3 regions of the Kribbella sp. NPDC043289 genome follow, and region 2 is predicted to be linked to each of the others. Evidence: riboswitches for the same ligand, from Rfam matches in the RefSeq annotation. Region 2 holds a riboswitch; each other region holds the start of a gene.
What was found. Region 2 has a riboswitch for glycine ahead of gcvP (aminomethyl-transferring glycine dehydrogenase). Riboswitches for the same ligand answer to the same signal wherever they lie in the genome.
Positions count from the first base shown of each region.

Region 1 (9,475 bases), on a different contig from region 2:
GTAAGTGACCACTCAACTACCGAAAATTACTGGTCACCACCAGTAACAATCGCCGCCGCCTCGACGATGTAACAGGCGGGGGAGGGTCGCACTCGGCCCGGCGCGTGGCATGTGGGGGGCCGCGGACCACGCGCCCGGCCGAGTCGGCCCCGACTGGGGACCACGGGGTACTCAGGAACCCCGGGTACGGGGAGCAGTCAGCATGAATCTTCGAGTCCGAGTGGTGCACTGCGGAGACCGGCACTGGTACGCCGACATCGACGACGCCGACGATCCGCAACCGGACGATCCGTTCTGGTACGTCGACAACTGCCGGACCCAGGCGCAGGCGCTGGAGACTGCCTGCGCCAAGCTCCGGCTGCTCGCGGGCCGACTGGTCCGCGGCGACCACCTGGACCGCGTCCTCGACGTGATCGGCGTTCCGGTCTGACGCCGGCTCGTCACCCCGCCGGCGGTACGGCGGCACAGGTGCTGCCGCGCGTCGGTACCTCCCGGGAGATCAGGTAGTCGTCGATCGTGCCCTGCATGCACGGACTCTTCGAGTAGCTGCCGTGTCCCCAGCCCTCGTAGGTCAGCAGAACGCCGTACCGGCCGAGTTGGCGCGTGACGCTCTGGGCCCAGGGGTAGCCGGTCGCCGGGTCGTGGATCGCGTTGGCGACCAGCACCGGCGTCTTGAGGCCACGGACCTTCAGGTTGTGCTGCGGGTTGTTCGCGGGCGGTGCGCCGAGACAGATCGACACGGCCATCAGCGGACCCGGGTAGCGCATGTCCGGGTTGTTCCGCGCGACCCGCTGCAGGTGGGCGGCGTACTCGCGATAGTCGCGCACCGGCAGGTTCCAGTCCTGACAGAACACCGCCAGCGGGTACGACGTGAGCCCGGTCGCGGCGGCTGTCTTCGCGGGCGCACCGGCGGCGAGCGTGTCGGCGAGCGCGGACCACTGCGGCGCGTACAGCAACTTGAACACGGAGTAGCTGAGCTTGAACGGATCAGCCGACTTGGCGAGCAGGTCGGCCCACAGCGCGCGGACGTCGCGACCGTGCAGTGCACAGCTCGTTGTCGCGTCGCACCACTTCACGAACTCGTCGAACGAGTCCTGCGCCGCGGCGGCCTGGTCGTCGATGAATCCTCGGGTCGTGGCCGTGGCGTGGTCGATCGTGCTCTCCAGCACCATCGCGCGCACGCGGTCCGGGTACGTCTCGGCGTACTGCCCTCCGAGCAACGTGCCGTACGAGCTGCCGTGGAACGAGATCGTGGACTCGCCGAGCGCCCGGCGGACCGCGTCCACGTCGCGGACCGTCTGCCAGGTGTCCAGGTGGTCGTAGACCGGGCCGGTGTGTTCACGACAGTCCGTGGCGAGCTGGCGGTTGTACGTGAGCGTCGTACTGAACTCGGCCGCGCTCTTGATGATCGGTGAGGGTTGCTTCGCGACGAGGTCCGCCGAGCACTTCACCGGGTTGCTGCGGGCCACGCCGCGCGGGTCGAAGCTGACGATGTCGAAGCGGTCCTGCAGGTCGGTGCTGAACCGGCTGATCCCGGTCTTGATCCGGTCGACGCCGGAGTCGCCGGGACCACCCGGCCCGAACACCAGGACGCCGACGCGCTCGCCGGGCGTCTTCGCCGTACGGCGGGCGATCGCGAAGTCGAACGTCGGACCGCCGGGGTTTCGCCAGTCGACCGGCAACTGGAGCGTCGCGCACTGCGAGCCCTGCACTGCGGCGGGATCGTCCTTACCCTCGGGTTTGCAGTCGGACCACTGCACCGTGCTCGGTGGTGCGGCGGTTGCGGGCAGTGTTGTCAGTGTTGGCAGTCCGGCGGCCGCGACGCCGAAGAGTGCAGCGCCGATGACGGCGCGTTGGATGAGAACCATGCCGACGATCCTTCGGCAATCGCTTGCTTGCGGCATCGGGGAGCAGCCCCGCAGGACCCCGAACCCGGCTTGGGGGGCTTGTTAGGGTCGGGCATTGATGAGTACCAAACATGCGCAGTGGTTCCGGGTCGTGGCGATCGCCGAGGCGCTCTCGTGGACCGGACTGCTGATCGGGATGCTGTTCAAGTACGTGCTGTCCGACAACGAGATCGGGGTCAAGATCTTCGGCCCGATCCACGGCGGCATCTTCGTCGCCTACGTGATCACCGTGCTCGCGGTCCGCGGCCCATTGCGCTGGTCCTGGCCGGTCACGCTGGCCGCGCTTGCCGCCAGTGTTCCGCCGCTGTTCACCTGGTTCTTCGAACTCTGGGCAGTGCGCACGGGCCGGATTGACGCCGGGCGTGAGACCGCCGTACCGTCCACAGCGGAAGCTAACTCAACAGCCGCATGAACCCGTGCGGGAGAGACCCGGACCTGATCCGGGCGCCGTAGGAGCAACTCTCCCCAAGAATCTCTCAGGCACCTTCACCGTACGGGCGAGGCACCTCTGGAGGGCATCAGCCTGACAGAGCGGGGAGGACACCACTCGGTCAACGACGACCGGAAGGGACCTCCACACAATGGCGATCAGCGTCTTCGACCTGTTCAGTATCGGGATCGGCCCGTCGAGTTCCCACACCGTGGGACCGATGCGAGCGGCCCGCACGTTCGCGCTCGGCCTCGCCGCCGACGGTCTGCTGGCCGCGACGACGACCGTCGAGGCGCAGCTGTTCGGCTCGCTCGGCGCCACCGGGCACGGCCACGGCAGCAACAAGGCCGTCCTGCTCGGTCTCGAGGGTGCCGACCCGGAGACCGTCGTCACGCATTCGGTCGACGCCCGCGTCGAGACCATTCACGAGCGCGGCCGGATCCTGCTGGCCGGGACCCACGAGATCGCGTTCGACGAGAACACCGACCTGGTGATGCACCGCCGCAAGGCCCTGCCGTACCACCCGAACGGGATGATGTTCGTCGCCCGGGACACCACCGGCGCCGTACTGCGGGAGCGCACCTACTACTCGGTCGGTGGTGGCTTCGTGGTCGACGAGACCGCCGCGGCCGGGGACCGGATCGTCCCGGACACCACCCCGCTGAAGTACCCGTTCACCACCGGCGCGGAGTTGCTCGACCGGTGCCGGGAGTCGCAGCTGACGATCAGCGAGGTGATGCTCGCGAACGAGCTCGCCTGGCGCACCGAGGACGAGATCCGCGACGGCCTGCTGCACATCTGGCAGGTCATGCAGGACTGTGTCCGTGAGGGCTGCGAGACCGAGGGCATCCTGCCCGGCGGGCTGAAGGTGCCGCGCCGCGCACACTCCCTGCACCGCCGGCTGAATGCCGACCCCTGGTCCGTCGATCCGTTGAAGGTGATGGACTGGGTGAACCTGTTCGCGCTGGCGGTCAACGAGCAGAACGCGTCCGGCGGCCGCATCGTCACCGCCCCGACGAACGGTGCCGCCGGCATCATTCCCGCCGTCCTGCACTATTACCGGCGGTTCGTGCCGGGGTCGACCGACGACGGAGCGGTCCGGTTCCTGCTGGCCGCCGGCGCGATCGGCGTGCTGTACAAGGAGAACGCGTCGATCTCCGGCGCCGAGGTCGGCTGTCAGGGCGAGGTCGGCTCGGCCTGCTCGATGGCGGCGGCCGGCCTCTGCGAGGTGCTCGGTGGGACGCCGCAGCAGGTCGAGAACGCCGCCGAGATCGCGATGGAGCACAACCTCGGCCTGACCTGCGACCCGGTCGGCGGCCTGGTCCAGATCCCGTGCATCGAGCGGAACGCGATGGCGTCGGTGAAGGCGATCAACGCGGCCCGGATGGCGATGCACGGCGATGGCGTCCATGTGGTCACCCTGGACAAGGTGATCAAGACGATGCGCGAGACCGGCGCCGACATGAAGATCAAGTACAAGGAGACCTCGCGCGGCGGCCTCGCCGTCAACGTCATCGAGTGTTGATCACCACGGAACGGTGCCGTGGATGCTCAGGTACTCCGCGGTCGGGCCGTCCTGGTCGATCGTCGCCAGCCGCACGATGATCTCGGCGCCTTCCTCGACGGTCTGGTAACCGCTGCGTCCGTTGAAGTCGGTCGCGGTGTACCCGGGGTCGACGGTGTTGATCCGCAGGTTCGGCAGCTGCTTCGCGTACTGGACCGTCAGCATGTTCAGCGCCGCCTTCGACGCGCCGTACGCCGGAGCCGGGACCCACACCGGTACGGCGCCGGTGTGCGCCGCCGGGTCCACCGCCGTGGCGATCGAACCCAGCCCGCTCGACACGTTGACGACCACCGGGTTGGCGCTGCGCTCGAGCAACGGCAGGAACCGGCGGAGCATCCGAACCGGTCCGTACACGTTCAGGTCGAACACCTGGTGGAGGTCCGCGGCGGTCAGGTCGCGCGCCTCCTTGCGCGGCCCCGGAATGCCGGCGTTGTTGATCAGTACGTCGAGCGCGTCGAGCTGTTCCGCGGCCGCGTCGACCGATTCGTCGCTGGTGACGTCGAGCGGCAGGTAGTGCGCGCCCAGATCGCTCGCCGCCTGCTTGCCGCGCTGCGGGTCCCGGGCGCCGATGTACACGGTGTGTCCGGCCTCGACCAACTGGCGGGCCGTTTCGTAGCCGAGGCCTCGGTTGGCCCCGGTGATGAGTGTCGTGGTCATGGGTTCACCCTCTCGCCGCGGTGGTCGACCAGGTAGTACCCACGATGTCCTAGGGAATGGCAGTACCAGGCTGGGACACGGCGGACGCGGAATACTGGCAGGTATGGGTGAGCTCGGGAGAACGCTGCACGCCTGGCGCGATCGGGTGACGCCGGAGCAGGTCGGCCTGCCGGCCGGCGGGAAGCGGCGCGCTCCGGGGCTCCGGCGCGAGGAACTGGCGCAGCTGGCCGGGCTGTCGGTGGACTACATCGTCCGGCTCGAGCAGGGCCGGTCGGACTCGCCGTCCGTGCAGGTGCTGACCGCGCTGGCCCGGGCGCTCCGGCTGTCCGATGCCGAGCGCAACCATCTGTTCGTGCTCGCGGGCGAGGTCGAGCCGACGCCCGGCCGGATCTCGGCGTACATCCCACCGGGGGTGCAGCGCATCGTGGACCAGCTCGAGGGCGCGCCGCTGTGCGTGTGTGACGCGGCCTGGACGATCATCACCTGGAACCCGCTGTTCGCGGCGGTGATCGGCGACCCGTCGCCGTGGCACGGGCGCGAACGGAACATCATCTATCGGCATTTCGCGGCACCGGGCGACCGAATTGTCCAAACTCCGGAACAGCGACGAGAATTCCGGAACGCAATGGTAACGGATTTGCGTGCGGCGCTCGCCCGCTATCCGCACGACCCGGACCTGAAGGCGCTGATCGACGAACTGCGGGCCGGTGACGACGGGTTCGCGGGACTGTGGGACCGCCCGGTCGTCGGTTTCCACCGGTCCGAACGGAAGACCGTCCGGCATCCCGAGATCGGTGACTTCGGCATCGATTGCGACGTTCTCGCTGTGCCGGGCAGCGATCTACGGATCGTGGTGTACACGGCGGCGCCGAACACCGAGGCCGCGGAGAAGCTCCGGCTGTTGTCGGTGATCGGGCTGCAGGCGTTGTCCTGAGCAATCAGCTAACGCAGTGCATTCCTACCCTCGCGTAATGCTGTATTCACCTGACTAATGATTTCACTTCGGCGGGGAATTTCTTCCAGGGGCTGTTTCAATCGGTCCACGAGCCGATACCCTTCCGGACTTGTGAGACCGATGTCTGCCACGGCTTCCCGCCGCCCGCCCTGGCAGCACGCGCGGCGGCTCCGCCAGGCCGCCACCGGCGCCGGCGTTCTGCTGCTCGGCTACCTGGTGCTGGTCTTCGTCGGCCTGCCCGGTGGTGGCCCGAAGCCGACGGTGCCGATCGCCGGTCCACAGCCCGGTCAGCCGACCCAGAACCTCCCGATCGGCATCCGCAGGACCACGACAGCACCGGCCACCACTCCCGCCCCGACGCCGGGTGTGACCACGCTGCCCACGACGTTGCCGACCGCAACGAAGCCCGGAGAGCCGGTCGATCGCCCGATGACGCCGTACCCGACCGGGACGCCGTACCCGACGGGTACGCCGACGCCGCAGATCGTCGAGACCACCGGGCCGACGATCCCGGTGGTGACCGATCGCCCGCCCACCGACCGGCCTGTCGTGCCGCCGCCGGCAACCCCGACCGTCACCCCCAGCGGACGGCCGACCACGACGGCCACGCCCACCGAGCCGCCGCCGACCACCACCACGCCGAGCACCCCGACGACACCGCCGGACGACCCTGACAAGCCTCACGGCCTGGGTGGGCTCCTGGGCTCGCTGCTCGACAAGCTCGGGCTCTAGTAGGCCTCGACCTCGGTCGTGTCGGCGTTGCCGCCGGTCATCGGCTGCAGGTTGACCTTCCAGCCCTGGTTGCGGCCGAACGTCTGGTCGAACTTGGTGAACGAGCAGTCCGACTGGAACTTCTGGTGGTCCAGGTCCCAGTCCGCGCCGCTCTTGTAGTAGAGGTGGTACGCGCCGCCGATCCGGTTCACGGTCGTGCTCTGCTTCGCCCGGACGTAGACCATCACCTGGGGTTGTCCCGGCGGTTGACCGTCGCCGACGATCGAGACCGCGACGTCCTTCGCCGTACCGTTGGTGATCTTGAGCTGGCCCATCCCGTTGGAACCCCGGCGGAGCAGTACGTCACCGCTGTCCGGGCGGACCGGCGCGGGCGCGGGACCTGGGTCGGGCAACGTCGCACCGAAGGTCAGCTTGAGGCGTTCCAGTTGGCCGAGCGCCGCGTCGAGATCGGTCCGCAGCTGACGCTGTACCTTCTGCGAGGTGAACGCGACGCCACCACACCGCGCGTCCTCCTCGGACCTCGCCTCGGTGCTCGTCAGCCGCAGCGCCGCCACCCCGACCCGCTCCTTCAGCAGCTCGTGTACGGCGCTCAGGCGCGACGTCACCGAGAGCGCGGCCAACCGGACGTCGATCGTGTTGAGCGACTCGGCCAGCGTGCTCATCGCCTCGGCCAGCCCCTCGGCCGTCCGTACACGGGTCAGTTTCCGCGCCGGGTCCGACAACACCTGATCGATCCGCGTCAGCTCGGCCTGGTACGCGCCCAGGCCCAAGGGCGCCGCCGCCGAGACCGACTGTGCCGGCGCCGGCACCGCACTACTGGACGCCGAGGCAGACGGGATCGACGGCTGGTCCGGCTTCGTACCGCACCCCGCCAGCAGCCCTATCCCCGCGCACAGCACAACCCAGCACTTCATCCCCACCCCCTGGGTTCCCCAACCCGTGAGCTGCCAAGGGTATGTCATCGCGGCGGGTCAGTCCCGCGGGGCAGGCCTCACGAACGGGAACGCCAGCGTGCTGCGGATGTTCTGTCCGGTGAGCATCATCATCACCCGGTCCACGCCGACCCCCAGACCGCCGGTCGGCGGCATCGCGTACTCGAGGGCGGACAGGAAGTCCTCGTCGAGCGACATCGCCTCGGGGTCGCCGGCCGCGGCCTTCAGCGACTGCTCGGTGAGCCGCCGGCGCTGCTCGACCGGGTCGACCAGCTCGGAGTACGCCGTCCCGATCTCGGCACCGAAGGCGACCAGGTCCCAGCGTTCGGCGAGCCGTGGTTCGGAGCGGTGCGTGCGGGTCAGCGGCGACGTCTCGAGCGGGAAGTCGGTGTAGAACGTCGGCAGCGTGGTGTTCGGCTCGACGAGCTCGTCGTACAGCTCCAGCACCAGCTCACCGGGGGACATCTCGAAGGTCGTGTGGACGCCGTGCTCCGCGCAGAGTTCGCGGAGCCGTTCGACGGGCGTGTCCGGGTCGATCGCCGTACCGGCGGCCCGGCCGACCGCGTCGTGGACCGTGATCACCGGCCACTCGCCCGAGATGTCGATCTCCTCGCCGTCGCGGCGTACCACCGGCTTGCCGTGTACTGCGGTGGCGGCCTCGATCAGCAGTTCGCGGGTGAGTTCGCGCATCACGTGGTAGTCGGCGTACGGCTGGTAGGCCTCGACCGAGGTGAACTCCGGGTTGTGGGTCGCGTCGGCGCCCTCGTTGCGGAAGTTCCGGTTCAGTTCGTAGATCTTGCCCATGCCGCCGACGCTGAGCCGCTTCAGGAACAGCTCCGGCGCGATCCGCAGGAACAGGTCGGTGTCGTAGGCGTTGATGTGCGTGAGGAACGGCCGCGCGTTCGCGCCACCGTGCACCGCCTGCAGCATCGGCGTCTCCACCTCGATGAACCCGCGGGTGTCGAACCCGTTGCGCAGTGCCCGGACGGCGGCGCTGCGCTGCTGCATCATCCGCAGCGAGTCCGGGTTCGTCACGAGGTCGATGTGCCGCTGCCGGACCCGGGCCTCGGGGTCGGTGAAGCCCTTCCGCTTGTCCGGCAACGGGTGCAGGCACTTCGCCGCCATCGTCCACGACGTGGTCGCGATCGACAGCTCGCCGCGACGGCTCGTCACGACCTCACCGGTCACACTCACGTGGTCGCCGATGTCGACCAGCCGCCGCCACTGCTCCAGCGGTACGTCGCCGCAGCTGTCCGCCGACAGCATCACCTGCAGCTGGGTGAGGCCGTCCTGCAACTGCGCGAACGCGAGACGTCCGTGGTTGCGCATCCGCATCACCCGGCCGGTCACGGACACGGTGTGGCCGGTGTGGTGGTCCGGCGGGAGGTTCGGGTAGAGCTCCCGCACCCGCTCCAGCGTCTCCGTGAGCGGCACGCTCACCGGGTACGGGTCGATGCCCGCGGCAACGAGCTCTGCGAGTTTGGTACGTCGGATCTGCTCCTGCTCGGTCAGTTTCCGGGTCGGCAACGCGGGCCGCAGCAGCTCTTCCTCCTGCTCGCGGACGGCGGTCGCGAACGCGCGCCCGTCCGCCGAGATGATCGCGTGCCGCTCGGCAGTCACCGCGACGTCGACGCGGGTCCACGGGCGCGGTGCCGGCAGGAAGCCCTCCGCCGTACCGGCTGCCAGCGCCACGTGGGCCAGCGATGCTCCACGCGAGTAACACATCAGTCGGGGTGACCAGCGCGGCAGATACTTCTCGTTCGACTGGTACAGACTCTCCAGCTGCCAGAAGCGCGAGGCCGCGGTCAGCAACGCGTTCGTCATCCGCAGCACCGGCCCGGCGCCGACCCGCTCGGCGTCGCTGAAGATCTCCCGGAACATCGCGAAGTTCAGCGAGATCCGGTGGATGCCGAGATCGCCGCCGGCGTCGATCAGCGACGTCACCATGAACTCCATCAGGCCGTTCACGGACTCGGGATCGCGCCGCATCAGGTCCAGCGAGACGCCGCGCACACCCCACGGCACGAACGACAGCAGGCCGCGGACGGCGCCGTCGGCGTCCCGCGCGATCACCATCACGCACCGGGCGTCGGCCGGATCGCCGAGCCGGCCGAGCGCCATCGAGAACCCGCGCTCGGTCCGCGCGCCACGCCACTTCTCCGCGAGTTGCACGTACTGCGCCAGCGCCTCGGGGGACAGGTCTCCGTGCCGCACGACCTCGGCGTGGTAGCCGGCCCGCTGGACCCGGGTCACCGCCTGGCGCACCGGTCGCATCGTGCGGCCCTCGAGGGTGAAGTC
Region 1 is NZ_JBWKCB010000006.1:416,693-426,167, reverse strand. It holds gene AC0662_RS32765 (aminopeptidase P family protein) at 1-8, shown strand, start outside; gene AC0662_RS32760 (hypothetical protein) at 203-430, shown strand; gene AC0662_RS32755 (alpha/beta fold hydrolase) at 441-1,868, opposite strand; gene AC0662_RS32750 (DUF3817 domain-containing protein) at 1,966-2,319, shown strand; glycine riboswitch at 2,317-2,409, shown strand; gene AC0662_RS32745 (L-serine ammonia-lyase) at 2,489-3,862, shown strand; gene AC0662_RS32740 (SDR family NAD(P)-dependent oxidoreductase) at 3,863-4,558, opposite strand; gene AC0662_RS32735 (helix-turn-helix transcriptional regulator) at 4,662-5,492, shown strand; gene AC0662_RS32730 (hypothetical protein) at 5,634-6,245, shown strand; gene AC0662_RS32725 (hypothetical protein) at 6,242-7,159, opposite strand; gene lysX (bifunctional lysylphosphatidylglycerol synthetase/lysine--tRNA ligase LysX) at 7,217-9,475, opposite strand, start outside.
Region 1: another riboswitch for glycine. It lies ahead of AC0662_RS32745 (L-serine ammonia-lyase); the one in region 2 lies ahead of gcvP (aminomethyl-transferring glycine dehydrogenase).

Region 2 (9,475 bases):
AGCTCACCCTGGGAGCCGGCGTTCGGCTGGATCGAGACCTTCGCGTAGCCGGTCACCTCGGCCAGCCAGCGCTCCAGCTGGTTGATCAGCTTGACGTACCCGGCCGCGTCCTCGACCGGCGCGAACGGGTGCAGGTCCGCGAACTCCGGCCAGGTGACCGGCTCCATCTCGGTGGTCGCGTTGAGCTTCATCGTGCAGGACCCGAGCGGGATCATGCCGCGGTCGAGCGCGTAGTCCATGTCGGACAGCTTGCGCAGGTACCGCAGCATCGAGGTCTCGGACTGGTGCGTGTTGAACACCGGGTGCGTCAGGTACTCCGACGTCCGCGCGACCGCGATCGCGGGGGCGCCGAGCGTGTCGTCGTACTGGCCGCCGAAGGACTGGCAGACCCGGGTCAGCGTGGCGACGTCGGTCTTCTCGTCGCAGGAGATGCCGACGTGGTCCGCGTCCACGAGTCGCAGCCAGATCCCGTTCTGGCGGGCGGCGTCGACGACGTCGGCGGCCTGCCCCGGGACCCGGGCGAGCACGGTGTCGAAGAAGTCGTCGTGAACGACCTCGATACCGCTCGCGCGCAGCGAGGCGGCGAGCTTGCCGGCGTACGAGTGCACGCGCTCGGCGATCGCGCGCAGACCTTCCGGACCGTGGTAGACGGCGTACATCGACGCGACCACGGCGAGCAGGACCTGCGCCGTACAGATGTTGGACGTCGCCTTCTCGCGGCGGATGTGCTGCTCGCGGGTCTGCAGCGCCAGCCGGTACGCCGGGGCGCCGTCGGAGTCGACCGAGACGCCGACCAGGCGACCGGGCAACGACCGCTCGAGACCGGACCGCACCGACATGAAGCCGGCGTGCGGACCACCGTAGAACAGCGGTACGCCGAAGCGCTGGGAGGAACCGATGACGATGTCGGCGCCGGCCTCACCCGGTGCCTCGAGCAACGTCAGCGCGAGCAGGTCGGAGGCCACGGCCACCAACGTGTCGCGCCCGTGCGCCGCCTCGATCAGCGGCTTCAGGTCGCGGACCGCGCCGTCGGACCCCGGGTACTGCACGAGGAGACCGAAGAAGTCACCCTCGGGCAGACCGTCGGTGGTGTCGGCGACGACGACCTCGATGCCGAGCGCCTCGGCCCGGGTCTGGACGACGGCGATGGTCTGCGCGAAGCAGTCCGCGTCGACCAGGAAACGGTCGGACTTGCTCTTCTTGTTCGACCGGTGCGCCAGCGTCATCGCCTCGGCGGCGGCGGTGCCCTCGTCGAGCAGCGACGCGTTCGCGGTCGGCAGACCGGTCAGGTCGGAGACCACGGTCTGGAAGTTCAGCAGCGCCTCGAGCCGGCCCTGGGAGATCTCCGGCTGGTACGGCGTGTACGCGGTGTACCAGGCCGGGTTCTCGACCAGGCGGCGGACGATCACCGACGGCGTGAAGGTGCCGTAGTACCCCTGGCCGATCATCGAGGTGGCGACGTTGTTGCGGGCCGCGAGCTGGCGGAGTTCGGTGAGCGCGTCGACCTCGGAGGCCGGTTCGGGCAGTCGCAGCGCTTCGGCGGATCGGATCGAGGCGGGGACCGCGGCGTCGACGAGCGCGTCCACGTCGTCGTACCCGAGAAGCTGGACCATCCGCGTGATCTCGTCCGGGCGCGGACCGATGTGACGGTCGGCGAAAGTCGCCGAGAGGTGGGGTGAGTTGTTCATCTAGAGGCTCCGTTGCTGACAGTGCTTCCGGTCGCCTCCCCCTCTGTCACACCCTGCTGTGCAGGCAGTACGCTTCAGAGTCGCCTGTGACACTCGGTCCATGGGCCTGAGAGGTTCCGGGGAGGAATTGCCCCTTCGGCGCCCGAACACGGGTCTCTCCCGAGTGTTGTGTACGGCTGTCCCGAGGCTACCAGGAATTGTCGAACAGTTCGGGCAGCAGTCGACGGGCGTCCGGCCGCGCGGCCGCGACCTGCTCCGGTGTCGCCGATTCCATCGGCCACCGCACCCGGGTACCGACGTCGGCCCAGTCCCCCACCGCGGCCAGGAACTTGTCCAGCGCCGGGTTGGCCAGCCCCGCCTTCTGCAGCGGTACGACGTGCTTCGCGAAGAACTCGCCGATCCGACGCTCGACGTCCAGGTCTGTCGCGTACTTCACGGCACCGTTCGGTGAGAGGGCCGCGACGTTGGAGTAGCTACCGTGCGCACCGAGTGACGACATACTCGCGAGGAAGTGCCCGGGCACGAAGATCGCCAGACCGGACTTCGTTGCCTCGTCGAACCACGCCTTGTCACCGCCGGCGGTCTTCAGGCCGATGAGACTCGGCACCGCCGCGGCCAGGTCGGCGAGCTGGCGTGGACCGACCTGCGTCTTCGCGTGCGGCGGGTTGTAGAGCACGAGCGGGACACCGGCGGCAGCGTCAGCGGTCCGGTGCAGGAAGTCGAGGACCTCGCGCGGGTTCAGCGGGAGCCAGTCCGGGACGATGATCTGGATCGCGCCCGGCTCCAGCGTCGCCGCCCGCCGGACGCGCGCAAGCTGGAGCTGCGCCGACGGGTGACTGGCGCCGATCTGGAACGGCTTGCCGGCCGCGGCCAGGATCGTGCTGACCTGGTCGAACTCGTCCTCGGTGAGGGTCTGGAACTCCCCCGCCGTCCCGTGCGCGTAGAGCCCGTCGACAGCAGTCGCGCCCAGAGTCCGAGCTTGCGACTCCAGGCGGGCGAAGTCGATCGAGTCGTCCGCGGTCAGCGGTAACAACAAGGTCGCCCACACACCGCGCAGCGAGTTGGCGGTGAGTGGGCGCACAGGAAGGGCGGAAAAGGGCCGGGTCAGCCGGTCATGCGGGCGCGGCGGCGGGCGGCGAGCTCATCGCCCGCGTGGCCGTCCTCGTCCGACTCGTCGTGACCGTCGGCACGCTCGGTGGGCAGCTCGGACAGCGAACCCTCGACCTCACGCCAGACGCCACCGAGGGCGATACCGAACACGCCCTGGCCGCCGGCCAGCAGATCGATCACCTCGTCGGGCGAGGTACACATGTACACCGACGCGCCGTCGCTCATCAGCGTGATCTGGGTCAGGTCGTCGAAGCCGCGCTTGCTCAGGTGGGCGATCGCGGTCCGGATCTGCTGCAGCGAGATCCCGGCGTCCAGCAGCCGCTTGATCACCTTCAGCAACAGCACGTCCCGGAACCCGTACAGCCGTTGCGTACCGGAGCCGGTCGCGGGGCGCACGGACGGGGACACCAGGCCGGTGCGGGCCCAGTAGTCGAGCTGCCGGTACGTGATCCCGGCCGCAGCGCAGGCCGTCGGCCCCCGGAACCCGACGTCCTCCGGCATCGGCCGCAGGTCGTCGTCGAACAGCAGACCCTGAACGCCGGCAGTGGCAGTGGCCTCCGCCACGGCCTCGGCGTGCGCGTCGGACGCCGACTGCGCCGTCAGATCTGTGTCGCCGGTGCGTGTCACGCCTGAGCCTCCCTGATACCGATTAGAACGAGCCATCTGCGTGGAGTGACAACACTCCACGACTCCTTCACGGTAAGCCGCGGCCTGAACCGGGTCAACGACAACCGCGTCGAGCCGGGAGCGTGTCGCGACTGCAGCACGAATCGTTACCTAGTCGCTCTTGTATCAGAACGAGCACATCGGCGGGTCGCAGTTGACTCCGGACCCGGATCAACTCTTGTCGAAGTCCTCCGGGGTCACCTGGTCCAGGAACTCCCGGAACCGCTCGACCTCCTCTTCCTCCTCCACCTCGTCGGTACCGGACGTCTCGCTCTCCGGCACCGGAATACCGGCCTCGGCGAGGATCTCCTCGGTGCAGAACACCGGTGTCCCGGTCCGCAGCGCCAGCGCGATCGAGTCCGACGGCCGCGCGGAGATCTCGGTCTTGTCGTCGAAGACCAGGATCGCCTCGAACACGCCGTCGGTCAGGTTCACGATCCGGACCTGGCTGAGGGTGTGGCCGAGCACCCGGATGGTCTCGGCGAACAGGTCGTGGGTCAGCGGCCGTGGCGGCTCCATGCCCTGCTGCGCGAACGCGATCGCGCTCGCCTCGGCGGCACCGATCCAGATCGGCAGGTACCGCTCACCTCCGACCTCTCGCAACAGCACGATCGGCTGACTCGAGGGCATCTCCACCCGGACTCCGACCACGTCGACTTCGCGCACACCTTCAGCCTACTCCGCAGTCAATGCACCAGCAGTCCCACGGGGTGCGCCACGGTCGGCGTCACGGTCAGGGTCCCGGGGTGGATCAGCGCGGCAGGCGGGAGCGGACCAGCGCCGTATGGAGACGGACGGTGAGCGCCGCCAGCTCGGCGGTCTGCTCGGTCCGCCGGGGCCCGGTGACCTGCTCGATCAGGCCGACCTCCCGATCGGCCGCCGTACGGAACGCGCGCAGGTGCCGTGGTTCGAGACCGTACGCCGCGAGCTCGGCGGCGACCTGGGCGATCACGATGGCGTCGCCGGCGTAGTGGTTGCCGCTGGCCACCACCAGGCCGTGGCTCTCCAACTCGGCGAGCAGCTCGGCGGACACGCCCGCGGCGGTCCGCAGCTCGTCGCGGGTCATCCGCAGCTCGGTGCCCGCGGCACCGAAGTCGTCCGCGACCGGCTGACCGGGAGGCTGCGGCGACGAGCTCGGCGCGACCGGTGGACCCGCGGCGGCCGGACGCAGGCCGCGGTCGATCGCGCCGAGATACTCCTTGATCACTTTCAGCGGCAGGTACTGGTCGCGTTGCGCGGTCAGCACGTACCGCAACCGCTCGACGTCGCCGACGCTGAACTTGCGGTAGCCCGACGCCGTCCGGGCCGGCGTCACCAGCCCTTCGGCCTCCAGGAACCGGATCTTGGAGATCGTGACGTCGGCGAAGTCGGCCTGCAGCAGCTGCAGTACCTCTCCGATGCCGCGGCCGTCCACGGGCCCGTCGGCGGTGGGATCAGGCTTGGCCACTGGCGTAGTACACCAACCGGTACTTACCGATCTGGACCTCGTCGCCGTTGTTCAGCTGGACCTCGTCGATCCGGTCCCGGTTCACGTAGGTGCCGTTCAGGCTGCCGACGTCGCGGACCTTCACGCCGTACGGGTCCCGGCGGAACTCGGCGTGCCGGCGCGACACCGTCACGTCGTCCAGGAAGATGTCGCTGTCCGGGTGCCGGCCGGCGGTGACCACGTCGACGTCGAGCAGGAACCGGCTGCCCGCGTTCGGGCCGCGCTGGACGATCAGCAGGGCGGACCCGGCCGGCAGCGCGCCGACGGCGGCCTCGTCGTCGGCCGACAGCGGCTCACCGGTACGCTCCGGCTCCGGCTCGGCACCGATCGGGGTCAGCATCGCGGTGTCGGTGACACCAGGCGTCTGCTGAGGCTGGGGGTTCGCCGGGGCTGCCGCCGGGCGGTCCGCGCCAGGCAGCATCGCTCCGCACTGCGAGCAGAACCTGCTGCCCTCGGAGTTCTCGTGCCCGCACTGGTTGCAGAACGGCATGCTGTGATCCTCCCGATCGCCGGCGGTCCGGCGACGTTTTCGATAGACCCCGTATGAACAGTGTGACGTGGTGAAACAAGATGAGGGGACCTCAACCCTCGACCAGCGGTTGAGGTCCGGTAACGCTATCAGCTGGCTGTCAGCTCTGGTCGAGCTGTCCCTTGTAGGCCTCGGCGTCCATCAGCGCCGCGACCTCGGCCGCGTCCTCGACGTCGATGTCGAGCAGCCAGCCCTCGCCGTACGGGTCGCTGTTCACCAAGTCCGGCTGGTCGGCGAGCGCCTCGTTGACCGCGGTCACGGTGCCGTTCACCGGGGCGAACAGGTCGCTGACGCTCTTGGTCGACTCCAGCTCCCCGCAGGCGTCACCGGCCCGCACCGTGCTGCCGACCTCGGGCAGCTGCACGTACACGATGTCGCCGAGCTGGTCCTGGGCGAAGTCGGTGATGCCGACGCGCACCGGACCTTCCTCGCCGGCCTTCAGCCACTCGTGCTCGGCCGTGTACTTCAGGTCTTCGGGGTACACCTTCGTTCCTCTTTCGCTCAAGGACAGCTACGAGTACAGCTCAGCGTTCGAACTACTTGGTGGGGCTGGACGCCGGGCGAGCGTAACGATGCTCCTCCGGCGCGTGCAAGGCGGTCACGGTCAGCGAGCCGAGCTCGGTCACCTCGGCCGTTCCACCCACCTGCGGACCGGTCACCTCACTGACCAGACCACCCGGGAAGTTGGCGGCCTCGGACAGGTTGTGCGACTCCCCGATCGCCTCCACGACGTACGGCGAGTTCACCTTCCGGCCGTCGATCCGGATCCCCGGCGCGTCGTCCACGAAGTCGGTACTGGCGACGACCCGGACCGCTCCGTTGATCTGGATCGCCTCGGCGCCGGCGTCGCGCAGTTCCTCGATCGCGTCCAGCAGGTTGCTCGAGGTCATCTTGCCCTGCGGGTCGTTCAGCGTGATCCGGACCCCCGGTCCCTGCGCGGGCAGCGTGCCGGCCAGGATGCCGAGCGTCCGCACCTGGGCCTCGGCCTGCTCGCGGGCGGTCTGCGCCTTGTCCGCGCTGGAGGACAGCGAGTTCTTCCGCTCCTCCAGGTCGGCGATCTCGCTCTCCAGCCGCCGGGTGTTCTGCCCGAGGCCGTCGAGGATCGCGATCAGGTCCTCGCGGCGGGCGTTCTGGTAGCCGTCGTCGGCCCGGTTCACCCGGACCTGGACGACCGCCACACACGCGACCAGCGCGAGCACCACGGCGACGATCGCCTGCCCGCGGGACGGTTTGAACCCGGCCCGCAACCGGCGCAGCGCCAGGTTCGGCACCTTCGGCTTCGGCATCGGCGTCGGTACGTCGGGCTGCCCGCCCGCAGGCTCCGACTCGGCCTTCGGCTGCGGCTGCGGCTGCGGCTTCGGGTCCGGCGTCGAGGCGGTCTTCGGGTCCGGCGTCGGGTCGGGCTTGTCGTCGCTCATGATCAGGCCCGGAAGATGTGCCGGCGGATCGCCGCCATGTTGGTGAAGATGCGGATGCCGAGCACGACGACCACACCGGTGGACAGCTGCGAGCCGACACCGAGCTGGTCGCCCAGGTAGACGATCAGCGCCGCGATCAGCACGTTGGACACGAACGACACGACGAACACCTTGTCGTCGAAGATCCCGTCCAGGAACGCCCGCAGCGCGCCGAACACCGCGTCCAGCGCGGCCACCACCGCGATCGGCAGGTACGGCTGCGCCCACTCCGGGACGTCGGGCGCGACCAGCAGACCGATGACGACACCGATCACCAGCCCGAGTACGGCGATCATCTCGTTCCCACCTTCGCGTAGCGCAACGCGATGGTCGCATCGGCCGGCACCAGCAAGGAGTCCTCCGTCGTGATCGTGCTCCGGACATCGAAGTTGCTCACCAGGTACTGCACCCACTGCCCGCCGGAGCTCTGCGCGAACCGGGCCGGCATCGTCGCCGTGTCACCGATCGCGAGCACGGTGTACGGCGGGGTCAGCGAGCTGTAGTCGACCGTGATCGCACTGCCCGCGCCGCGGATCGCGGTCAGCGAGGTGATCCGGTGACCGTTCACCGCGATCGCCTCCGCGCCCGACGTCCACAGACCGTTGACCAGCTGCTGCAGGTCGACGTCGAGCAGCCGGCCTTCCTTGGCGTCGGCGTTCTTCGCGTCGTCGATGACCGCTTTGATACCAGGGCCGGTGACCGCGATCGCACCGGTCTGCAGCTCCAGGTCGTCGAGCTTCTGCTGTAGCGCGGCGCCCGTACTGTCGTTGCTCAGTCCGCTGGCCTGCAACCCACGTACCTCGTCGGCGAGCTGGGACTGGTTGTTGCGCAGACCGGTCAGCCGGGTGTCGGCCTGGTTGATCCGGTCGACCAGCTCGTTGCGCTGCTTCTCGGCCTCCGGCGCGGTGCGGTAGTTCTGCGCGGCGGCGACCGCGAGCAGGAAACCGAGCACGATCGAAGCGGCCACCAGCATCACCCGGTGCCGGGACCGGAGCGGGCGATCGCCCTGTTTCGACCGGGTCCGGGCGGCGACGGCGTACCCCTCGTCGAGCGGGTGCGCCATCAGGTTGTTGAGCAGTGACATCGACGCATCGACGCGCCGCGGCGGCTGCGTCGTCTGCTGCGCCGGCTGCTCGGGAGCTTGCTGTGTCACGGGTCTACCCGGCCGCGTCCTTGATCGGTTTCACCGTCTGGACCAGGTGCCGGAGCTGGGCGAAGTACAGCGCGCCGGCCCAGTAGTACAGACCGGTCCCCCAGATCGCGAACGCCCAGCCGAAGACGCGGGCCAGCAGGTTGAGCGTGCTGTCACCGTCACCGAGAAGGAGCAGCGGGAACGCGTACAGCAGGCAGAACGTGGCGGACTTGCCGAGGAAGTGCACCGGCAGCGCGTTGAAGCCGCGACGGTGCAGCGCCGGCAGGGTGAGGGTGAGCAGTACGTCGCGCAGCGGCAGCGCGATCGCCAGCCACCACGGGATGATGTCGCGCAGTGCCAGACCGATCACGGTGGCGAAGATGTACAGCCGGTCGGCGACCGGGTCGAGCATCTGGCCGAGGCGACTGGTCTGGTTCATCCGGCGGGCGATCTGGCCGTCGGCCCAGTCGGTGAACCCGGAGATCGCCAGCACGAGCAGCGCCCAGCCGTCCTCCTGCGGACCGAGGACCAGCCACAGGAACAGTGGCACTCCCAGCAACCGCAGGAAGCTCAGCGCATTCGGGATCGTCCACACCCGGTCGGACACTTCCAAGTCCGGCACGCGACCCCTCCCTCTCTCACCCTGAATACCCGTCGTAACTGTACTGGGGAGCGTCGACAGGTTTACGCCCGGCCATGCCGGGCAGGCCCCGAGTTTCCCCTGATACCTGAACGCTAGCTGTGTCGCGCCGCTATGGGTGCTGCGAAGCGGTGATCCGATCGATACCGAAGGGTGATGCTCCGCACTGTCTAGGCTGGGCAGATGAGGTTCCTGGTGCTGATTTACGGAAACCCGGAGTCCCGGGCCGTGTGGGACTCACTCAGCGACGAGCAGAAGCAGGAAGGCATGGCGGGGTACGCCGCCCTGCACGAGGCGCTCGCGGCGCGCGACGAACTGGTCGCGTCGGAGTCGCTCGACGATCCAGGACTGACCAAGCAGGTGCTGGTCCGGGACGGCCGGCCGCTGACGACCGACGGCCCGTTCGCCGAGGTGAAGGAGCAGCTGGCCGGGTTCTACCTGCTCGACTGCGAGTCGATGGACCGCGCGGTGGAGATCGTCGCGCAGATCCCGGAGGCTCCGTTCAGCGTCGTGGAGGTCCGGCCGGTGCGTGACCTCAGCGCGTACGCCTGATGCTCGAGGAACTGCTCCGCGAGCAGGCGCCGCAGGTGCTGGGCGCACTCGTCCGGCGGTACGGCGACTTCGACGCGTGCGAGGACGCCGTACAAGAGGCTCTGCTGGCCGCGTCGCAGCAGTGGCCCGGTGAAGGGGTACCGGCGAATCCGCGCAGCTGGCTGATCACCGTCGCGTCCCGGCGGCGGATCGAGGTACTGCGGAGCGAGGCGGCT
Region 2 is NZ_JBWKCB010000001.1:2,217,605-2,227,079, forward strand. It holds gene gcvP (aminomethyl-transferring glycine dehydrogenase) at 1-1,688, opposite strand, end outside; glycine riboswitch at 1,773-1,860, opposite strand; gene AC0662_RS10525 (dihydrodipicolinate synthase family protein) at 1,876-2,769, opposite strand; gene AC0662_RS10530 (MerR family transcriptional regulator) at 2,793-3,461, opposite strand; gene AC0662_RS10535 (bifunctional nuclease family protein) at 3,636-4,130, opposite strand; gene ftsR (transcriptional regulator FtsR) at 4,216-4,911, opposite strand; gene AC0662_RS10545 (FHA domain-containing protein) at 4,898-5,440, opposite strand; gene gcvH (glycine cleavage system protein GcvH) at 5,580-5,963, opposite strand; gene AC0662_RS10555 (DUF881 domain-containing protein) at 6,016-6,897, opposite strand; gene AC0662_RS10560 (small basic family protein) at 6,900-7,232, opposite strand; gene AC0662_RS10565 (DUF881 domain-containing protein) at 7,229-8,089, opposite strand; gene clsA (cardiolipin synthase ClsA) at 8,094-8,690, opposite strand; gene AC0662_RS10575 (YciI family protein) at 8,892-9,260, shown strand; gene AC0662_RS10580 (RNA polymerase sigma factor) at 9,260-9,475, shown strand, end outside.

Region 3 (9,475 bases), on a different contig from region 2:
GGCCAGCACCGCGACGCGATCCCGCAGTACGGCGCGACTCTCGGTGTCCCGCGGGCGCAGCAGGGCGGTCGCGATGATGTCTGCGACCTCGCGGAACTCCGGGTCCCCGAAGCCTCGCGCCGCCAGCGCCGGCGTACCGATGCGCAGGCCCGACGACACCATGGGCGGCCGCGGATCGAACGGTACGGCGTTCCGGTTCACCGTGACGCCGATGGAGTGCAGGAGATCCTCGGCCTGCTGTCCGTCGAGCTCGGACCGCCGCAGGTCGACCAGGACCAGGTGCACCTGCGTGCCACCGGTCAGGACCGAGATCCCGGCTGCCTGGACGTCGTCCGCGAGCAGCCGTCCGGCGATCGCCCGCGCGCCGTCGAGCGTTCGGCGCTGCCGCTCGGCGAACTCGTCCGTCGCGGCCAGTTTGAAGGCGACCGCCTTCGCCGCGACAACGTGTTCCAGTGGACCGCCCTGCTGGCCCGGAAAGACCGCGGAATTGAGTTTCTTGGCGAGGTCCGCGCGGTTCGTGAGGATCACTCCGCCGCGCGGACCACCCAGGGTCTTGTGCGTAGTCGTGGTGACGACATCCGCATGCGGTACCGGGCTCGGGTGCAGCCCGGCCGCGACCAGGCCGGCGAAGTGGGCCATGTCCACCATCAGGTACGCGCCCACCAGGTCGGCGATCCGCCGGAAACCGGCGAAATCCAGGTGCAACGGGTACGCCGACCAGCCGGCCACGATCAGCTTCGGCCGGTGCTCGACGGCGAGCCGTTCGACCTCGTCCATGTCGACCCGGAAATCGGTGTCGCGGACGTGGTAGGAAACGACGTCGTACAGCTTTCCGCTGAAGTTCAGCCGCATTCCGTGCGTGAGGTGGCCGCCGTGGGCGAGGTCGAGGCCGAGGATGGTGTCCCCGGGCTCGAGCAGCGCGGCCATGGCCGCGGCGTTCGCCTGGGCGCCCGAGTGCGGCTGGACGTTGGCGAAACCGGCGCCGAACAGACCCTTCACGCGATCGATCGCGAGCTGCTCGATGACGTCGACGTGCTCGCAACCGCCGTAGTACCGGCGGCCGGGGTAGCCCTCGGCGTACTTGTTGGTGAGGACCGACCCCTGCGCCTGCATCACGGCGATCGGCGCGAAGTTCTCGCTGGCGATGAGTTCGAGGGTGTCGCGCTGGCGGCCGAGCTCGGCCTGGATCGCGGCGTGTACCTCGGGATCGGCGTCCGCGAGGTGCTGGTCCAGCAGGCTCATGTCAGGCACCGCCCGTCAGCGCTTCGTAGGCGGTCGCGTCGAGGAGGTCCGGCGTCCCCGAGACCTTCAGGCGGAAGAGCCAGCCGGCCTGGAACGGGTCGGTGTTCAGGACGGACGGGTCGGCGATCACCTCGTGGTTGATCTCGACGACCTCGCCGTCGGCCGGGGCGTTCAGATCGCTCACCGACTTCGTGGACTCGATCTCGCCGCAGGGCGCGCCGGCCCGGACAGTGGCGCCGACGATCGGCAGGTCGACGTACACGACGTCGCCGAGCGCGTCGGCGGCGAACGCGGTGATGCCGACGGTCGCGGTGTCGCCGTCGAGCGTCAGCCATTCGTGGTCGGCGGTGTACTTCAGGTCGGTCGGGACAGGCATGGTGGCTCCTGGGGTCAGCGGCGGTAGAACGGCAGGGTGACGACCTCGACCGGCTCGTGCCGGCCGCGGATGTCGACGAGCAACGGGGTTCCGGGCTGCTCCAGACCGGGGCGGACGTAGGCCATCGCGATCGGGCGGCGCAGGGTCGGCGACGGCGCGCCGCTGGTGATCGTGCCGACGGGTTCACCGCTTGGATCGAGTACGGCGTACCCGGCTCGTGGTGAGCGGCGCGAGTCGGACACCAGGCCGACCAGGATCTGCGTGGAGCCGTCGTCGCGGCGCTGGGCGAGTGCGTCCCGGCCGACGAAACCGTTTTCTTTGCCGAAGGCGACGATCCGGCCGAGTCCGGCCTCGAACGGCGTGGTCGCGGTGCTCAGCTCCTGGCCGTACAGCGGCATCCCCGCTTCGAGCCGGAGCGTGTCCCGGCACGCGAGTCCGGCCGGTCGCGGCCCGCTGGGTACGGCGCTGATCGTGGTCCAGACCCGCTGCGCGTCCGTCGGGCGGCAGTAGATCTCGAAGCCGTCCTCGCCGGTGTACCCGGTGCGGGCGAGCAACACGTTGCGCCCGGCAACGGTGCCGGCGGTGATGGCGTAGTACTTCAGTTGCTGGACCGGGAGTTCCGTGAGCGTTCCGACAACGTTTTCCGAATCCGGACCCTGGACCGCGAGCAGCGCCCAGTCGTCGGACGTGTTCCGTAACTGGCAGTCGTACGACTTGGTGCGTTCCTGGAGCGCCGCGTGGACAGCCGGGACGTTGCCGGCGTTCGCGACGACCAGGAAGTGTTCGTCGGCGAGGCGGTAGACGACGAGGTCGTCGACGATGCCGCCGGACTCGGTGCAGAGCATCGAGTAGCGGGCGCGGCCGACGGCGATCTTCGAAGGGTGCCCGACGAGCGCGTAGTCGAGCGCATGGCCGGCCTGTGGACCGGTCAGTTCGAGCTCGCCCATGTGGCTGAGGTCGAACAAGCCGGACGTGGTGCGGACGGCGTGGTGCTCGGCGACGTCGGAGGTGTAGCGGACCGGCATGGACCAGCCCGCGAAGTCGGTGAAACTCGCGCCGAGCTCTTGGTGCACGGCGTACAGCGGCGTGTGTCGGGACACGATGAGGAGGCTCCCTGGCTTCCGGCGCCACGCAGTGGCACCACCGGTTGGGTGACCTCCCCGCTCTGTCATCGGTACCTGAGAGCTTCACCGCAGAGTGTGCGGCTTGCACCGTGGGTGCAGGACACGACGGTCCTGACTTTCCAGAGGTTGCCTCATCCGGAGCGGTGACTGGGCCTGAGAGTTTCTGGGGAGAGTTGCTCCTCCGGCGCCCCTGCCTTGGTCGGGCAGGGAACTCTTCCGCCCCGGTTCGAACGGCACGATGTGCAATTGTGCGACCGACCGTATGCCGGACCGCCACCCGAGGTCAAACGATCGCGAAACCCGTTCCGGAACGCGCCGGAAACGCTCGAGGAGGGTGTTTCCTGCGCGACACGCGTGGCGTTGACCCGGTGTTCTGAAACGTGTCAATCTTGGGTTCCGAAGCAGCGCCGTTGATGTCGCCACCACAGCGGTATCACGCATTGAAACGTGAGGATCGTCGGATGACGCGGATCGCTTTCCTGCACACCGGGGCCGTGGTGATCCCGACGTTCGCGACGCTGGCCGCGGAGCACCTGCCGGGCGTCGAGGTGCAGAACCTGCTCGACGACAAGATCGTCGCCGACCTCGGACGCGGTGCCGCGGCGGAGCAGGTCGCCCAGCGGCTGGCCGACCTCGGTGACGCGGCCGTCGCGGCCGGCGCGGAGGCCGTGCTCTTCACCTGCTCGTCGATCTCGCAGTACGCCGCTCCGCTCGCCGACCGCATCGGCGTACCGGTGTACCGCGTCGACGAGGCGATGGCGGACGAGGCGGTGCGTGCCGGAAAGCGTGTGACGGTGATCGCGACGCTGCCGACCACCGTCCAGCCGACGGCCGCGCTGCTGCGTGAGCGTGCGCAGCTCCTGGATCAGGACGTCGAGATCACTGAAGTTGTTGTGCCCGGCGCGTTCGAGGCTGCCGTTGCTGGAGATCGTGCCCGTCACGATGCGCTGGTTGCTGCTGCCATCCAGGCGGCCGATGGCGACGTGGTGGTGCTGGCGCAGGCATCCATGGCATCGGCGGCCGAAGGGCTGGACCTCTCCGTCCCGGTCCTCACCAGCCCCGACCGAGGGGTACGCCGGCTCGCGGAAACACTTGCGCACTGACCGGAAACGGTCCCGCGCTAGGAGAACGACGCTGTTAGCGGCGGCGGCTGACGAGGCGTTCGAGGGCTCCGTAGGCGCCTAGGCCGAGGAGGCCGACGGCCAGCAGGAAGAGCACCACCGCGACGGTGATGTTCGTCGGGCGCACCAGAAGGCCGGCGACGAACAGGATCAGCCCGGTGACGGCGAAGGACACGGCCAGGCGGCGGCTCATCGGCTCGAACATCACGAGGGCGATGGTAGCGGGCCGCCCGGTCACCTCTTGACGACCACGCGGACCCTGCGGCATGGTTTACAGCGCTGTATTACAGCGCTGTAAAACCCGAGCAGAGAGTAGGTCGATGCGTCCCGACATCGTCATCGTGATGACCGATCAGCAGCGCGTGGGGCTGACCCGGCGGAGTGGGTATCCGGTGGACACCATGCCCTTCGTCGACGGGCTGGCGGACCGCGGAACGGATTTCCGGAACGCGTACACGGCCGCCCCGGCGTGCGTTCCGGCGCGGACGAGTCTGCTCACCGGACGGTTTCCGAGCGCCCACCAGGTCCGCCAGAACAGCAACGCGCAGTACGCCGCCTTCCAGCAGGACCTGCTCGACGTACTGCGGGGCGCGGACTACCAGCTGCACTTCGCCGGAAAGCCGCACATGCACCGCGGTGACGGGGACTTCGACACCTACGCCGGCCCCTATTTCCACACCCAGGGCCCCGAGCGCAGCGCGGACGAGAAAGCGTTCGACGAGTGGCTCGCGCAGCTCGATCACGGTGTTTCCGACGAGCCGACGCCGTACGACGTGACCTGCCAGCTCCCGTACCGGATCACGTCCGACGCGCTGAAGGCGATCGACGACGCCGACCCGGATCAGCCCGGTCTGTTCTGGGTCTCGTATCCCGAGCCGCACAACCCGTACCAGGTCCCGCAGCCGTACTTCGACCTCGTCGCACCGGAAGACGTTCCGCAACGATCGACCGGTCCCGAAGCGGCCGAGCAAAAAGGCGGAACGTACGCCTGGTTGCGGAAACTCCAGGAGGAAAAACGGCCGGGGTACGACGACAACTGGCGCCGCTACACCGCCAACTATCTCGGGATGTTGCGGCTCCTCGACGACCAGATTCGCCGCCTGCACGACGGTCTCGCGCAGCGGCAACGACCGCGCCTGACGATCGTGCTGGCCGACCACGGTGACTACGTCGGCGAGTACGGCCTGCAACGCAAGGGCGCCGGCCTGTCCGAGTTCCTGATGCGGATCCCGTTCGTCCTCGCCGGCGACGGCGTCGCCGTGCAGCAGCGCGACGAACCGGTCTCGATCGTCGACGTACTCCCGACCGTCTGTGAAGCCGTCGGCGCACCCATCCCCGATGGCGTCCAGGGCCGCAGCCTGCTCCCGCTCGCCCAGGGGGAACCAGCACCCGAGGAGGAGTTCGCCAGCGTCATCGCCGAGCAAGGTTTCGGCGGTCGCGCGTACGACGTGACGGCGCGGCCACCGCTGCACTTCGCGTACGAGGGCCGGACGTTCGACGAACTCAACACGGTCACCCAGTCCGGCGCCGCGCGGATGCTGCGGAGCGGCCGCTGGAAGCTCATCGTGCACGCGGATCTCGCCGGCGAGCTGTACGACCTGGAGAACGACCCGGTCGAGCTCGACAACCTCTTCGACGACGAGCGTCACCTGGCCGTCCGGGCCCGGCTGCTGCACCAGCTCACCCGCTGGCAGGCCCGGCTCACCGACGACCTCCCGAACGGCAACTACGTCCCGCTCCGCCTGGCCCACAACTGGCGCTGGACGGCCACCCAAGGAGAACCCCGATGACCCCCACCTTCAGCCGCCGCACCCTGCTCGGGCTCGGCGCCGCCGCCACCGCCGCGACGATGATCCCCGGCTGCTCCTCCGGAAAGTCCGGTCCGATGCGAGTTTCCTGGTACGGCCCGGACCCGGTGACCAAGGCCATCAACACGGCCCTCGCCGCGTGGAAGTCGAACGGCGGCGCGGAGTACACCGCGGAAAGTGCCCCGTTCGACGACTACTGGGACAAGCTCGCCACGCAGACGTCCGGAAACAACGCCCCCGACGTACTCCGGATGTCGATGAGCTACTTCAGTGACTATGCCGGCCGGAGTGCGTTGAAGGACCTCGGTTCGCTGGGGATCGACACGTCGGGTCTCGACAAAGACGTGGCGGACAGCGGTGTCGTCGACGGCAAGAGCTATGGCATCGGGCAGAGCTCGATCAGCTACTCGATGTACGTCGACGAAGGCGCGATCAAGAAAGCCGGCGGAACGATTCCGGCACAGGGCTGGACGTGGGACGCGTTCGCCGAGTTCGCCCGCGACTACACCGGCTCGGTCCAGGGCTCGTACGGGTCCACGGACCAGGCCGGAAACTTCCAGCTGTTCGAGGTGTTCGCCCGCCAGCACGGAACAGAAATGTTTTCCGACGACGGCGGAAAACTGCTGACCACCAAGGATACCGTCGAGGCGTGGTTCCGGTACTGGGACGACCTGCGGAAGGCCAAGGCCGCTCCGCCGCAGAACGTCAGTGCCGAGACGACCGCGATCGAGAAGTCGCTGATTGCCAAGGGCAAGTCGCCGGTGCAGTTCGGCTGGGTCCAGCAGGTCACCTTCTACCAGCCGCTGGTGAAGAGCCCGCTCACGATCCTCCCGGTCCCGCAGGTGACGGCGGGCGACCTGAAGGGCCAGTTCGTCAAGGGCCTCGACCTGTGGTGCGTGTCGTCGGCGAGCAAGCACCCCGAGGACGCCGCGAAACTGATCGGGTTCCTGCTGAACGACGAGAAGGCGATCAAGGCGATCGGGATCCTGCTCGGCGTACCGCCGTCGAAGAAAGCGCGTGACCTGGTTTCCGCGGACGCGGGCTCGGCGGGCGCGCGGGCGATCAAGTACGTCGAGAGCCTGGCCGGGAAGGTCGGTCCGTCGCCGAAGCCGTGGCCGAAGGGGTACGGCGAGCTGCTCACCGGGTTCGGCCGGATCGCCGAGAACATCGGTTTCGGAAAGGCCACGCCCGCGGCCGGCGCGCAGCAGTTCGTCGACCTGGCCGGGAAGACCCTCGGTCAGTGATCGCTAACCTCCGCCGGAGCGTCCCGGCGTACCTGTTCCTGCTGCCCTGGTTGATCGGGATCATTGGACTGACCATCGGTCCGATGCTGCTGTCGCTGTACTACTCGTTCACCGACTACGCGCTGCTCAACACCCCCGAGTGGAAGGGTCTGCAGAACTACACGGCGCTCTTCCAGGACCCACGGTACCTGCAGTCGCTGAAGGTCACGTTCATCTACGTCGGCGTCTCGGTCCCGCTCGAGATGGCGTTCGCGCTCGCGGTCGCCGTACTCCTCAACCGGGGGCTCAAGGGTCTGGCCGTCTACCGGGCGCTGTACTACGTGCCGAGCCTGCTCGGTGGCAGTGTCGCGATCGCCCTGCTCTGGCAGCAGATCTTCGGCAGCGACGGTCTGCTCAACCAGGTCCTCGGCCTCTTCGGAATCCAGGGCCACGGCTGGATCTCCGAACCGGGTACGGCGTTGTGGACGCTGATCGTGCTCCGGGTCTGGCAGTTCGGTGCGCCGATGGTGATCTTCCTGGCCGGACTGCGGCAGATTCCGGACGAAGTACTCGAAGCCGCCGAGGTGGACGGTGCGGGCCGATGGCAACGGTTCTGGCGGGTGACGCTCCCACTGCTGTCGCCGGTGGTGTTCTTCAACCTGGTACTGCAGATCATCGGCGCGTTCCAGGCGTTCACCCCGGCGTTCGTGATCAGCGGCGGAAAGGGCGGTCCGTCCGACTCCACGCTGTTCTACACCCTGTACCTCTACCAGCAGGCGTTCGGAAACTTCCGGATGGGGTACGCCGCCGCGATGGCCTGGGTGCTGCTCCTCATCATCGCGGTCTTCACCGGACTGAACTTCGTCCTCGGCCGCACCTGGGTGTTCTACGGAGACGAAGGGGCCAGCCGATGAAACGCGTCCTGGCACACATCGGACTGAGCCTCGGGGCACTGGTGATGCTCTACCCGCTGCTCTGGATGATCACCGCCTCGCTGCGTCCGAACACCGAGATCTTCTCGCATCCCGGCCTGATCCCGGAGCGTCCGACGCTCGGGAACTACGCGCTCGGCTGGTCCTCCACCGGGACCAACTTCGGCGTCTACATCATGAACTCGCTGATCATCTGCGCGGCGGTGGTGATCGGCAACGTGCTGACCTGCTCGCTGACCGCCTACGCGTTCGCGCGGATGCGGTTCGTCGGGCGGAAACCGTTGTTCGGATTGATGCTCGCGACGCTGATGCTGCCCGCGCACGTGACGCTGATCGCGCAGTACTCGATTTTCCGGAACCTGCACTGGATCGACACGTTCTGGCCGATGATCGTTCCGAGTTTCCTCGCCACCGACGCGTTCTTCGTGTTCCTGATGGTGCAGTTCATCCGGTCGATCCCGGTCGAGCTGGACGACGCGGCCCGGATCGACGGCTGCGGGCACTGGGGCATCTACCGGCGGATCATCCTGCCGCTGTTGTCGCCGGCGCTGGTGACGACCGCGATCTTCTCGTTCATCTGGACCTGGAACAACTTCTTCAGCCAGCTGATCTACCTGTCGACCAGGACCAAGCTGACGGTCCCGGTCGCGCTGCGCGGATTCCTGGACACGACCGGCAGTTCGGAGTGGGGCGCGCTGTTCGCGATGAGCGTGGTAACGCTGGTTCCGGTGGTCGTGGTGTTCGTGATCTTCCAGCGCCGGATCCTGGCCGGAATGGCTCACACCGGCCTCAAATGAAGCTGTTCTTTTGGCCGGGCCTTCGGCGCCGGCGGGGTCATGGGGCTGGAACTCCCGGCCTTCCCTCGTCGCTCCAGTCGCTGTGCTCGATGCCGCGCTGGCGCGCGGCAGGTCGCGGGGTCTGGTTCCCGGTCTTCCCTCGTCGCTCCAGTCGCTGCGCTCCCTGCGCTCCTCAGTCCAGACCGGGGACCCCGCGACCGCGCTCCCTGCGCTCCTCAGTCCAGGCCGGGAGGCCCCATGACCTAGCTGCTCGCGCTCTTCGGCCCATGACATGCTTACGCCCATGAGGCCTCGCTTGACCGATGTCGCGGAGGCGGCCGGGGTGTCGATGAAGACGGTGTCGAACGTCGTCAACGGGGCCGAGCACGTCCGCGAGGAGACCCGGCAGCGGGTGCTGGCCGCGATCGACAAGCTCGGCTACCGGCCGAACATCGCGGCCCGCAACCTGGCGCAGGGCCGCAGCGGTGTGATCGCGCTCGCCGTACCGCAGCTCGATCGGCCGTACTTCGCCTCGCTCGCGGCGCGGATGCTCGACGCGGCCGAGGCGTACGGGTGGATCGTGCAGTTCCACCAGACCGGCGGCCGCCGCGAGACCGAGCTGGCGCTGCTCACCGAGCGGCACCCGGCGCGGCTGGACGGAATCGTGATGAGTCCGCTCGGCCTGACCGCCGAGGACGTCTCGGGTCGCGATCCAGCGTTGCCGCTGGTGATGCTCGGTGAGAAGGCCGCGGCGCAGTTCGACGCCGATCACGTCGGGATCGACAACCGTGAGGCCGGTCGGGTCGCGACCGAGCACCTGCTGGCACTCGGCAGGCGGCAGGTGATGGCGCTGGCGCCCGGCCCCGGCATGGA
Region 3 is NZ_JBWKCB010000002.1:353,367-362,841, forward strand. It holds gene glyA (serine hydroxymethyltransferase) at 1-1,242, opposite strand, end outside; gene gcvH (glycine cleavage system protein GcvH) at 1,244-1,618, opposite strand; gene gcvT (glycine cleavage system aminomethyltransferase GcvT) at 1,633-2,721, opposite strand; glycine riboswitch at 2,774-2,873, opposite strand; glycine riboswitch at 2,874-2,971, opposite strand; gene AC0662_RS13545 (aspartate/glutamate racemase family protein) at 3,204-3,845, shown strand; gene AC0662_RS13550 (hypothetical protein) at 3,880-4,071, opposite strand; gene AC0662_RS13555 (sulfatase-like hydrolase/transferase) at 4,184-5,653, shown strand; gene AC0662_RS13560 (extracellular solute-binding protein) at 5,650-6,915, shown strand; gene AC0662_RS13565 (carbohydrate ABC transporter permease) at 6,912-7,808, shown strand; gene AC0662_RS13570 (carbohydrate ABC transporter permease) at 7,805-8,623, shown strand; gene AC0662_RS13575 (LacI family DNA-binding transcriptional regulator) at 8,907-9,475, shown strand, end outside.
Region 3: another riboswitch for glycine. It lies ahead of gcvT (glycine cleavage system aminomethyltransferase GcvT); the one in region 2 lies ahead of gcvP (aminomethyl-transferring glycine dehydrogenase).